DNA from 3 places in the Cohnella hongkongensis genome. Region 3 is predicted to be linked to each of the others. Evidence: riboswitches for the same ligand, from Rfam matches in the RefSeq annotation. Region 3 holds a riboswitch; each other region holds the start of a gene.
The links. Region 3 has a riboswitch for cyclic di-AMP ahead of ACFO3S_RS02035 (TrkH family potassium uptake protein). Riboswitches for the same ligand answer to the same signal wherever they lie in the genome.
Positions count from the first base shown of each region.

Region 1: another riboswitch for cyclic di-AMP. It lies ahead of ACFO3S_RS03070 (universal stress protein); the one in region 3 lies ahead of ACFO3S_RS02035 (TrkH family potassium uptake protein).
Region 2: another riboswitch for cyclic di-AMP. It lies ahead of ACFO3S_RS05220 (HAD family hydrolase); the one in region 3 lies ahead of ACFO3S_RS02035 (TrkH family potassium uptake protein).

Region 1 covers NZ_JBHSEP010000001.1:674,590-678,796, forward strand. Annotated here, with positions in the region: gene ACFO3S_RS03060 (response regulator transcription factor) at 1-193, shown strand, start outside; gene ACFO3S_RS03065 (sensor histidine kinase) at 215-1,429, shown strand; cyclic di-AMP (ydaO/yuaA leader) riboswitch at 1,513-1,665, shown strand; gene ACFO3S_RS03070 (universal stress protein) at 1,801-2,217, shown strand; gene mnhG (monovalent cation/H(+) antiporter subunit G) at 2,323-2,706, opposite strand; gene ACFO3S_RS03080 (Na(+)/H(+) antiporter subunit F1) at 2,690-2,983, opposite strand; gene ACFO3S_RS03085 (Na+/H+ antiporter subunit E) at 2,980-3,459, opposite strand; gene ACFO3S_RS03090 (Na+/H+ antiporter subunit D) at 3,466-4,207, opposite strand, start outside.
Region 2 covers NZ_JBHSEP010000002.1:450,782-454,988, forward strand. Annotated here, with positions in the region: gene melA (alpha-glucosidase/alpha-galactosidase) at 1-1,083, opposite strand, end outside; gene ACFO3S_RS05215 (AraC family transcriptional regulator) at 1,233-2,108, shown strand; cyclic di-AMP (ydaO/yuaA leader) riboswitch at 2,221-2,362, shown strand; gene ACFO3S_RS05220 (HAD family hydrolase) at 2,480-3,142, shown strand; gene ACFO3S_RS05225 (mannitol-1-phosphate 5-dehydrogenase) at 3,184-4,207, shown strand, end outside.
Region 3 covers NZ_JBHSEP010000001.1:451,279-455,485, forward strand. Annotated here, with positions in the region: gene ACFO3S_RS02025 (polysaccharide deacetylase family protein) at 1-18, opposite strand, end outside; gene ACFO3S_RS02030 (potassium channel family protein) at 74-742, opposite strand; gene ACFO3S_RS02035 (TrkH family potassium uptake protein) at 756-2,054, opposite strand; cyclic di-AMP (ydaO/yuaA leader) riboswitch at 2,185-2,368, opposite strand; gene ACFO3S_RS02040 (hypothetical protein) at 2,625-4,207, shown strand, end outside.

The DNA.
Region 1 (4,207 bases), 220 kb from region 3:
CGTCCATCGCGGCGCAGTGCTGAGCATGGACACGATCTACGAGAAAGTCTGGAACGAGCCGTTCATGGAATCCAAAAACACCGTAATGGTCCATATCCGCAAAATTCGGGAGAAAATCGAGAAGGACCCGCAAAATCCCCGGTTGATTAAAACGGTGTGGGGAATCGGCTACAAGATGGAATCGACCACATGAGCATGAAGGGGGGCCTGCAGATTGAACGTCAAATGGATGCACTCGCTTCGATGGAGGCTGCTTTTCTATAGTTTGGCCAGCGCCGGGATGACAGCCGCCGCGCTGTACGCCGCCAATTTTCTCGTTGCTCTGCTGCTGCAATCCGCGCTTCGCGCGCCCTTCGCCTTTGTGATCCATACCGTCGGCTCTCTGCCCGTCTTCATTGCGGCCGGAATCGCTCTGTACGTCTCCGCCTTTTTCCTGCTCAGCCACGGAACGATCCGCAGGCTGGAGAATCTGTACCGCTCTTTGCGGCGCATGGAGGAGGGCAGCTTCGAGGTGCAGACCCCGCCCCGCTCCGCCGACGAGATCGGCCGCCTTCAGGAGCTCGCCGGACGGTTAAGCGGACAGCTTAGCCGCGATCTGAAGCGAATTGCCGCCGGCCTTCAGGAGATCGCCGACGGCAACTTCGAGCGTCCGATCGAGACGATGGACGCTTCCGGCGAGCTCGCCGAGGTGGCCCGCAGCATCAACGCGATGGCCGCCAAGCTGCACCGCTCCATTCTCGACGAGCGCTATGCCGAGCAGACGAAAAACGATCTTATTACAGGCGTCTCCCACGACTTGCGAACGCCGCTCACCTCGATCCTCGGCTTCCTGGAGGTCATTCATCAGGACCGCTACCGGGACGAGGTGGAGCTTCGCCACTACACGGACATCGCCTACAATAAGGCGCTCAGCCTCAAGAAGCTGATCGACGATCTGTTCGAGTATACGCGGATCAACAACGGCATGCCTCTGAGCGCTGCAGATTTGGATCTGGTCGGCTTCGTTCGGCAGTTGGCCGAGGAGTTCGTTCCGCAGCTGGAGGAGGCCGGCATGATCTGCAGAATCGATGCCGAAGTCGAGACGCTTCCCCTCTCGGCAGACGGCGACCTGCTCGTTCGCAGCTTCGGCAATCTGATCGCCAACGCGATCCGGTACGGCCGGCCGGCCCCCTATATCGACATCGCCGTCCGCCGCTCCGACGAGGAGGCGATCGTGGAGATCGCCAACTACGGGAACCCGATCCCCGAGCGGGATCTGCCGTTCATCTTCGACCGGTTTTACCGGGTGGAGCGCTCCCGTTCCCAGGAAACCGGCGGAACCGGCCTTGGCCTCGCCATTACGAAGAGCATTATCGAAGTCCACGGCGGCACGATCGACGTGTCCAGCAGCCCGGACAAAACGGTATTTACGACCCGGCTGCCGCTGTAGTCGAACCCTCTCACGACTCAAAGATTTTTTGCGCCGACGTCTTTACTTTTGGCCCGAACTGGCTTACTATGTAATCGATAAATTCATATTCATCGCTTAATCCTCTTTTATAGAGGAGCGGGGGAACCAAAGAAGCGGCAGCGCTTCAGGGGTGAATTCTCTCTGAATCCGGAGAGAACGGGGACTCTCAGACCCGAATCCGACAGCTAACCTCGTCAGCGTCATTGAGAGAGAGCCTTCATACATCTTTGGTTTGTCGTTAAGGTAACTACAACCGAAGCTTGGTAGCGGACTTCTCTGCTCCAGGCTTCTTTTCTTGTGTATTTTAAAACTTATGAACCCCGGCGCTTCCCGGAAAAGGAGTATGTTCGATGACTAGCGGCGAGAAAATCATGGTATGCATGGATCACGGTTCCCATGGCGAAAGGCTGATCGGGCGCGGCGGCAAGCTGGCCGGTCTGCTGCGGTGTCCGCTGTATGTGCTGAGCGTGATTCCCGTTCGCTCGGAGACGCTCGATCCGGAGAGGGAGAAGGAATTGGCGATATGGCGGGCCCGATGCCAGGAGCTCGGAGCGACGTTCATCGTCAAATCGCGCAAAAATCGAAAAACGGCCGAGGTGATCGCGGAGGCGGCCAGGGAGCATCGCATTACGCAGCTGATTCTCGGACAGACAGGCCAGACGCGCCTTCAGGAAATGATGCACGGCTCCCTCGTTCACGAGCTGATCAACCGGGTCGGAGAAGTCGACGTGCACGTCGTGTGCGACCGTTCCGGCAGCGCGCACTGATCTGTCATCGGATTGCCCGACAGCAGGCCGGCGCGGTACGAAAACAGGGGAGACCGGACGGCCGCAAGCCGCCCGATCTCCCCTTCCGTCGCCCGCAAACGCCGCTTACGGCCGTCCGTTCTCCGGGGAGGGCGCCCCTTCTTCCTTCTTCCTCAGCGCCTTTTCCCAGTCGTCACGAACGCTTTTTCCCCACAGCTTGACGCCGCTGCGGTAGGCGGCGCGGCCGTTCAGATGCCCGGCAACCGGCGAGGTCAGAAATACGAACAGAATGCCGAGCAGCAGCTTGGCGCTGACATGCCCCTCGAAAAGCGCAAAATACAGAAACGCGCCGGCCAGTACGCACAGCACGCCCAATGTGGCGCTCTTGGTCGCGGCATGCGAGCGCAAGTAGACGTCGGGCATCCGCACCAGGCCGAAGGCGCCCAGCAGGCAGAAGATTACGCCGATCAGAACGGCCAGCACCACGGCGTATTCAACGATCGCTGTCAGCGTCTCCACGTTCCATCACCACTCCCCGTTCGATATATCTTGCAAAGCCGACCGTCCCGATAAAGGTCAGAATGCCGATCACCAAAATCAAATCCAGATAAACCTGAGTCCGCTGCAGCAGGCTGAACACCGCCGCCATCGCCAGCATATGGATACCGATCGTATCAAGCGCCGCGATCCGGTCCGCCGGAGAGGGACCTTTCAGCAAGCGATACAAGCAGGCAAGCATCCCTGCGGCTAGAAGAATCAGACTGAACTGCAGCAAATAACCGATCATGCATGCCTCACCTCCAATATCGCCCGTTCAAAAGAATGCTTGATCTGCTCCGCCAATTCCTCCGCATCCTCGATGTCCATCGCATGGATAAACAGCGTCCGGCTGTCTCTGGACACCTCCAGCGTCAACGTGCCCGGAGTCAGACAAATCAGGCATGCGAGAATCGTAACCTCCCAGTCCGATTGGAGCTCCGTCCGAAAGGTAAAGATGCCTGGCCGCATGTTCAGCCGGGGCGATACGACGTGCTTGGCGACAGCATAACCGGAAACGAATAATTCCTTCATAAAGAGCAGCAGAAGCTTCGCGATCGCCCACAGCTTTTTGACATAGAGAGGCTGGTGAAAAAAACGGCGAAAAGCGATCAGAATGAGAAGCCCCATCGCATAGCCGACGATAAAGCCCGCCGCCGTCCAATCATTATTCAAAAACATCCAGGTGATGGACAACAACGCATTGAGCAGCAGTTGAAAAGCCATAGGCCACTATCCTTTCATGACAGCATCGATATAGACGGCAGCATTTCCAAGCACCTCGCTTGCCTGCCTGACCCAACCGTAAACCCATTCTCCGCCCAGTCCCATGGCCGCAAGCAGCCCGAACATGGCCAGCGCTGCGGCCGACATGCCGGTCACGGACCGACGAGTCGAGCCCGATTCGTTCCGGTCAGCCCCGGCCTCTTTTTCCGTCCCCCAGAACGCCATCCGAAAAATGCGCAGCAGCGAATAAAGGACAAAGAAGCTGGAGGCCAGTCCGATCCCGAACAACGCGTACGCCTCCTCCTCCATTCCGCTGCGCAGCAGCAGCAGCTTGCCCGGAAAGCCGCTAAGAGGCGGAATGCCTACCAGAGCCAGCATCGTGCCGAAGAACAGCCAGCCCAGAAGCGGATGGCGCTGGATCAAGGCGCCCATCTCCTGCAGCCGCTCGGTGCCGGATGCCGCAATGAGCCAGCCCGCGAGAACGAACAGCAACGTTTTGGCCAGCATGTCGTGCAGCAGGTAGAAAACGACCCCGTCCCAGGCGTGCGCGGCGCCCAGCGACAAGCCGAAAGCGACAAACCCCACGCCGATAATGACGTTGTAATTAATAATGCGCGGCACGTCCCGATAGGCCGACGCCCCGATGCTGCCGAGAATCATCGTCGCGGCGGCCATGCCCCCGATCCATGCCTGCGTCACTGGAGAATCATGGTAAAAGATGAGGCTGAACGTGCGAATAATCGCATAC
Region 2 (4,207 bases), on a different contig from region 3:
ATAGGTCGGAGTGACGCCGGAACGGTCGACGAGGCAGGGCACCTCGACGCAAGCTTCGCGCGGCAGGTTCGGAATCAGGCCGCCGGCGTTCATGACGTTGCCGCCGATCTTGAACGGAACGTTCGTCTCGATCGCCTCGAGGATGTAAGAGGCGTATTCGTGCGAGCGCTCGTGCTCCAGCCTGGAGTCGTTCAGCAGCTCTTCGCGCAGCTTCTCCCATTTGCTGATCTGCTCGACGCAGCGGCGCGGATATTCGTCCAGCGGAATATTAAAGCGCTCAATCAGCTCCGGATAGCTGCGCTTGATGAAGTATGGATGGTATTCGGCGTTGTGCTCCGAGGACTCGGTAATGTAGTAGCCGAATTTCAGCATCAGCTCGAACCGGACCATGTCGTGATGCTTCTCCTTCTGCTTCTCCGCCGCGCGCCGCTTGATCTCCGGATACAGATCGACGCCGTCCTTCGAGACCTCGAGCAGCCAGGCCATATGGTTGATGCCGGCGATCTTCGACTTGACGCCCGTCGCGTCCATGCCGAGATTGTCGAACAGATCCCGTACGCACACCTGCACGCTGTGGCACAGGCCGACCGTGTTTACGCCGCCGTAGGTATTCATGACGTTCGTCAGGACGGCCATCGGGTTCGTATAGTTCAGGAACAGAGCGTCCGGACAGACCTCGCGAATGTCCTTGGCGAAGTCGAGCATGACCGGGATCGTCCGCAGGTTGCGGAAAATGCCGCCGATGCCGACCGTATCCGCGATCGTCTGCCGCAGGCCGTACTTTTTCGGGACCTCGAAATCCGTGATTGTACATGGGTCGTAGCCGCCGACCTGAATCGCGTTGACGACGTATTTCGCTCCGCGAAGCGCCTCCTTGCGGTCGCCGTAGGACTTGATGACGCAGGTGCTTCCGGATGTCTTTTTGATGTTATTGAGAATGTTCTCGGAGTCCTTCAGACGAACCGGGTCGATGTCGAACAGCGCGATCTCGAAGCCTTGCAGCGCAGGCGTATGCATGACGTCCCCGAGCACGTTTTTGGCGAAAACCGTACTTCCCGCGCCGATAAAAGTAATTTTGGACAAGTCGATAACCTCCGGATAAATAAGATGATAAGCTACCTCCAATGTAATGCAAGCGCACTCGCAAGAATATGGAGGCATCGCGCATCTATATGGACATTTGTCGTTTGTTTGCTATAGTAGGAGCAAAAGACTTCAGGCAGGTGAGCGCCATGACTCCGGATCATGACGAATACGTCCTCGGCATGAACCCTTCTCCCTCCGGCGGTGAGCTGGCCGTTCTCTTCAGCGGGGAAGGCCAGCCGGTCCCTCTGCACAAGATGGGGCCAGCCGTTCACGATTATTATCTCATTCACACCGTGCTGTCCGGGTACGGAGATTTCACGATAGGGGGCCGGTCCTACCGCTGCGGCGCGGGAGACTCCTTTATGATTTTCCCGGGCGAGCTGTTCTCGTATCAGGCGGACGACAGAGCGCCTTGGCGCTATGCCTGGTTCGCCTTTGTCGGCTCCGGAGCCGCGGCGGCGATGGAGGCGATCGGCGCCTCTCCGGACAACCCGGTCGTAGCCGGCAGCCTGAATCCGCACGTCCGCAACGCCTACGAGCAGCTCCGGCGCTGCTTCGAGGGCTCGCTCGGAGCCGAGCTGTCCAATCTGGAGGCCGAAGGCTGGCTCCGCCTTCTGCTGCACCAGCTCGGCGCCGCCCGCGCCAAAAATCGTCTCGCGGCCCCGGCCGCCGCAGACGCCGACCATATCGTGAAGCAGGCGCTGCAATATTTGACGCTGCAGTACGCTCAGCCGATCTCCGTCTCGGGCATCGCCGGGATGCTCGGCTATCATCGAACCCATCTGTGCAAGCTGTTCAAGCAGGCGACCGGAATGTCGCCGATGCAGTACCTGCTGCAGATTCGCATGCAGCGGGCCGAGCTGCTGCTGGCCTCGCAGATGACGATTGAACAGGTCGCCTCGTCGGTCGGCTACGGGGACGCGCTTTATTTTTCCAAGAAGTTCAGAGCGTGGAGCGGCCACTCCCCCTCGGAATACAGAAAGGAGCTCCGGAAGCTTCCGGAATACGCCGGGAATCGGTGAGCGGCACTTATACGTAATATATGCGTTATTTAATTTGACTGAAAAGATTCTATTATGACTCTAACAACCTCTTTATGTTATATTTATTGACACATTTCTGTCGTTGATATATACTGAAGCTACGCTTAGTTTTCGGCGCCAACTGCCGAAAAGCGGGGGAACCATTATTGGGGCGAATCGTTCGCAGGCCGAACGTAGGGAGACCATCTTCCCGAGTCCGTCAGCTAACCTCGTAGGCATAAGATGGGGCTAATCTTTGCTTCGGATCATGAGGAAGCCGGGCCCTGACAACAGGGCTCTTTTTGTCATTTTCGCCCTCCGGACTCACCGGAAAGCCAATCCAGCGCGAAGGCGCGAAGGGAGACAGGTTCATGATCAAAGCCATTATTTTCGACTTCGACGGAACGATTATCGATACGGAGACCGCTTGGTATCAAGCGTTCCGCGAAGCTTATCTCTCGCACGGCGTCGAGTTGACGCTGGAGCAATATTCCCAATGCATCGGCACGAGCCTGCACCGCTTTAATCCTTACGAATACCTCATGACCGAGCTCGGACTGCCGATCGACAAAGAGGCGTTCCGCGAAAACATTCACGACAATCACGCCAAGCGGATGGAGGAGGAAACGGTCCGCCCCGGCGTGCTGAGCTATCTGGAGTCGGCCAAAGCTTTGGGCCTGAAGATCGGCCTGGCCTCCAGCTCCTCCGAGCAGTGGGTTCGCTCGCATCTGGATCGCCTGAAGCTGACGGACTACTTCGAATGCATCCGAACAGCCGATCACGTAAGCCGGGTCAAGCCCGATCCCGAGCTTTATTTGCAGGCGCTGAGCGGATTGGGCGTTCGTCCGGAGGAAGCGGTCGCCATCGAGGATTCTCCTAACGGAGCCAGGGCGGCTGCGGCGGCCGGATTGATATGCGTCGTCGTACCGAACGTGCTGACGGAGACGCTGAGCTTCCCCCGAGCCCACTATCGGGCCGATTCGCTGACGGACATTGATTTTCGCCGGCTCGTCGGCCGCGCCGCCGTATCCTGAGGCCCCGCAAGCAGATTGGAAGGAATGGAGGAAACGAGACCATGAAAGCCGTACAATTTGGAGCAGGCAATATCGGAAGAGGGTTCATCGGCTTGATGCTGTCCCGCTCGGGCTACGAAGTGTGCTTCGCGGCCCGCAACGGAAATCAGGTCAAGGCCCTCCAGCAGAAGAAGCGATACAAGGTTACCTTCGCCGGAGAACCGAAGCAGAGCATATGGGTAGACGGCGTCACCGGCGTCAATCTGAAGGACCGCGACGCCGTGATCCGCAAGGTGGCGGAGGCGGACGTCGTCACGACGGCGGTCGGCGCCTCCGCGTTGCCCGAGATTGCCGAGCCGATCGCCCGGGGAATCGAAGCTCGCCTCGCCAGCGATCCCCGGCCCCTGCTGGTGATGGCTTGCGAGAACGCGCTGAGCGGCAGCGCCCTGCTGCGCAGGTGGGTCATGCACCATTTGGCTCCGCAGTGGCAGCCGCTGGCGGAAAGCCTCATCCTCTTCCCGAATACGGCGGTCGATCGCATCGTCCCCCCGCAGCAGCATGCCGACCCGCTTGCCGTTCAAGTCGAGCCTTACTGCGAGTGGATTATCGAGCGGGTCCCGTTGATCGACCGCTTCCCGGCGATCGAAGGCGCTCGCTACGTCGATTCGCTTGAACCTTTCATCGAACGAAAGCTCTTTACGGTCAACACCGGGCATTCCGTCGCCGCCTACTATGGCTATCGCCAAGGGTACCGGACGATCCAGGAGGCGATGCAGGACGCCGATCTCCGCCGGAGCGTCGAGCGCGCGCTGGACGAGACGTCCCGCCTTCTGATCGCCAAGCACGGATTTCCTCCCGGCGAACATCGCCATTACGTTCGCAAAACGCTGCGCAGATTCGAGAATTCCGCCATCGTCGACAAGATCGTCCGCGTCGGACGCTCCCCTTTGCGCAAGCTGTCCCGGAACGAACGGTTCGTGCGCCCGGCGCTGCAGGCTCACGATAACGGCATTCCGGTTCCGCATCTGGCGTCCGCCATCGCCTCCGCGCTGCTGTACGACGACGACGGCGATCTCGAAGCGGTCA
Region 3 (4,207 bases):
CAGTCGCGACCTCTTCATCGCCATTCCTCCATCCCGCTCGTCATAGCTTTAGCCTGAGCGAACGGGATGCTTTTCATTCACCGGAATGAAAAGACTCCTGACACTCCTCGATCTGATCGTTCGTACCGATCAGCACCATGACGTCCTCCTTCGACAGCACATCCTTGGCGGCGGGAGCGATAATAATTCCCCCCGGCTTGTTAATCGCCACGATGCTGCAGCCGAACTTGCCGCGCAGGTCGACATCCGCCAGAGATTTGCCCGACCAGCACTGCGGCACCGCCAGCTCCGCGATCGTATATTTCTGCGACAGCTCAATGTAATCGAGCAGGTTCGGCGAGACGAGCTGGTGGGCGACGCGGACGCCCATGTCCCGCTCCGGATAGATGATCCGGTCGACGCCCATTCTCTCCAGCACCCGCCCGTGCAGATCGGATACCGCCTTGGCCACGACCTTCTTCACCCCAAGCTCCTTCAGCAGAATCGTCGCCAGAATGCTCGCCTGGATATCGTCTCCAATCGCCACGACGCCGCAGTCGAAATTCCGCGCCCCGATCGAACGAAGCACATCCTCCTCCGTCGCGTCCGCCATGACCGTATGCGTCAGCATGCCGGACATCTCCTGCACCTTCTCCTCGTCCCGGTCGACGCCGAGCACCTCGTAGCCCAGTCGGATCAGCTCCCGGCCCAGGCTGGAGCCGAAGCGGCCCAGTCCGATGATGACGAACTGATTTAATTTCATCCTTCTCCGTCCTCTACCCGATGATGATTTTGCCTTCCGCGTGACGATAAAGCGGCCGACCCGGCTTCGGTCCCAAAGCGTAGGTCAAGGTGAGCGGCCCCAATCGGCCGATAAACATCAGAACGATAATTGTCAGCTTGCCCGCCAGGCTCAAGCTGTCGGTCAGCCCCATGGACAGTCCGACGGTGCCGAACGCCGACGTCGCCTCGAATAAAATTTTCAGAAAGCTGGCATCCTCCGTCGTAGCGAGCACCAGCGTCCCGGTCAGCACGATGCCGATGCAGAACAGCGTTACGGTAATCGCCTTGTATACTCTCTCCTGGGCCAGCCGCAGACGGAACAGCACGACGTCCTCCTTGCCGCGCATCATCGCCAGCACCGCGCCGACGAGCACGGCGAACGTCGTCGTCTTGATGCCTCCGCCCGTCGAGCCGGGAGAAGCCCCGATAAACATCAGAATGACGATGAAAAATTGGGTCGCTTGGCGCAGTTCGGCAATTTCTACCGTCGAGACCCCGCCCGAGCGGGTCGTGACCGACTGGAACAGCGCGGACATCGCTTTGTAAGCAAACGGCTCGTCTCCGATTGTGCGCGAATTCGTGAACTCGAAGATCAGAATGACGATCGCTCCGACGGCGACCAGCGCGGCGGAGACGCTCAGCACGACTTTGGTGTGCAGCGAGAACTTGCGCTTGTGCCGGTAATCGAACAAATCCGCCAGCACGATAAAGCCGAAGCCGCCAAGAACGATGAGAGCCATCGAGACGACGTTCATGTAGACGTCTTCGGAATAGCCGATAAAGCTGTTGCCCTCTGCGGACAGATCGAAGCCCGCATTGTTGAAGATGGAGATCGCATGGAAAACGCCGTGATAGACCGCTTGACCGAACGGCATGTCGAAAGCGAAGCGGATCGTGTACAGCACCGCTCCGGCCAGCTCCAGCGCCAGCGCATAGAAGATCACCTTGCGTACGAGACGGACAAGTCCTTCGATGCTGCCCTGGTTAAGCGACTCCTGCAAAATCAGTCTTTCCTTGAGCGAAATCCGCCTTCTTAAGATGAGCGCAAACAGCGTGGCCATCGTCATGAAGCCGACGCCCCCGACCTGGATCAGCAGAAGAATCACCCAGTGGCCGAAGACGGAGAAGTGGGCGCCCGTATCGAACAGAACGAGGCCGGTCACGCACGTTGCGGAGGTTGCCGTAAACAGGGCGTCGACGAACGACAGCGGCTCCCGGCTCGCGGAAGCGATCGGCAGCATCAGCAGCAGCGCCCCGGTCAAAATAATCAAACTAAAACCGAGAAGCATCATCCTCGGAGGAAAAGCATATAACCAGCGCACCGCTTTTTTGAACACAATGATCCACCTCGACCCGTATCCCGCTGCTGCTTTCTGAATCACCAAAAAAGCACTGGAACCCCAGTGCCCTTCATGCACGCGATTCCTGTTCGTCTAACGCCTACGAGGTTAGCTGTCGGGTTCGGGCTCGAACAGGCTGCCCTATCCGCCGCGGTCTGTCGCGGTTTGGAATTCACCCCTGGACGCTCGAATACAATGAACCTGTACCCCGCGATCCGTATTGGGTCCCCCGTTTTCCGTCCTAGGAAATTCGGCCGATTTATTCCGGATAAAAAACGTACCCCCGCATTATAGCCCTTACGCTGAGCGGGAACAACGTCAAAAAGGGGGCAATCCGGCTCGTTTAGGCGGTTTAACGGATAGTTCTTCGAGAGTTTTGGCTTCGGACAGTCATTATCGTTCGGTTTGCTTTCATTTTCATTGAAAATGCGAGATACTTAATGAAAAAAAACGGCAGCTTCAAGCGCGAAGCCGTTGAATACGTTATCTTTGAATTTTACTGCTGGCGAGGAGAGAAACCGCATGATCGAAAATCGACCGACGCCGCTGGACAAACGTTGGGTTTGGACGGCTGCGATCGGGCTGGCGCTGTTTTTGCTCATTCAAGTCTTCCCGATAACGGGGCAGCTTTTCACGACGAATGCCTCCGCCGTGCTGACGAGAGCCGAAGCGGAGCGGAAGGCGATCGAATGGGCGAACGAGAAATTCGGCATTGAAGCTGCGGACGTGAGCAAGACGACGGTAACGCATATGACCGACAGCAAGGCGAACGGCTACTTGTCCAAGCATGGCCTGACCGCCTCGTACGACAAGCTGTGGGCGGCGGCGGCTCCGACGGACGTGTACGTCGTCGAGCTGACGATCAGCGGGTCCCCGGGCGCGCTGGCCGTCTCCGTCCATATGGAGTCGGGCAGCCTGGTCGCTTGGCGGCATTTGGGGGCTGACTTCGACGCCGGCTCCGCGAGCCGCGAGGAAGAGACGCGGCCTGCAGCCGAGCAAGCCGCCGCCGCGCTGCGGTACGCCGAGTGGTACGGCATTCGCGCGAACGACTGGGAATGGACCGGCGAATCCTTCGGCGATCGCGGCTTCGAGTATGTGTCCCGCTTATCCGCGATCGAGGAGGCCGAGCTCCGGCTGCGCGTCGATCTGCCCCCGTCGTTCCGTCCGGCGGACTCCGCGATTCCCGAATGGCAGGGAGGCGCAGTCGCGTATCGGGTCGATCTGCCGGCCTCCTTCGTCCGGTATATGGAGGACCAGGAGCGGTTGGCCGGCCATTTGTCGGTATTCGGGTTCATTTTGCCCCAGTTGCTGCTATTCATCCTTGCGATTGTCTACACGGGGACTCACGGCGGATATACCTCCTACCGAAGAGGCATTTTTCTTGCGACCGTCTTTTTTGCGCTGTATGCAGCCTTAACGTTTAACATGATCCCCGGATTGCGGGCTGGAACCTGGGAGTCTGGAGTCAGCGTGGGCGATCGGGTTAATCTGACCGTCAGCCTCGTCACTTATGCGGCAATGGCGCTGCTGACCTACTTCTCGGCCGTCGGCGGGGACGGTTTGTGGAAGTCGATGGGAAGGCCGCTCTGGCCGAGGTGGCGGGAGTCCGGCTACGGGGAGGCGGTGCTGAAGAGCATGAAGGAGGGCTACTTCCTCGCTTTTATTCTGCTGGGCGCCCAATCCGTCATTCTTCTTCTGCTGGAGAAAACGCTCGGCGCGTTCGCCTCGTCGGACGCCACGCAGTCGATGTATAACATGAGCCTTCCGCTGCTTCTGCCGCTGCTGGCCTGGTGCGCGGGCATATCGGAGGAGCTGCAGAGCCGGCTGTTCGGCATCGGAGTGTTCCGCAGCTGGTTCGTCGGTCTTGCCCGCAAGTGGACGGGGAGGGAGCCGTCCCGCAGATCAGCCGTCGTTCTGACGACGCTCGCCATCGTTCCCCCCGGACTGTTCTGGGCGCTCGGGCATGTCGGCTACGCGGTTTATCCGGTCTACACTCGCATCATTGAGCTTGTACTCCTGTCCTTCCTGTTCGGCTGGTTCATGCTGCGATTCGGATTAATGGCCGTCATTTTCGCTCATGTCACGCTGGATGCGATTCTGATGGG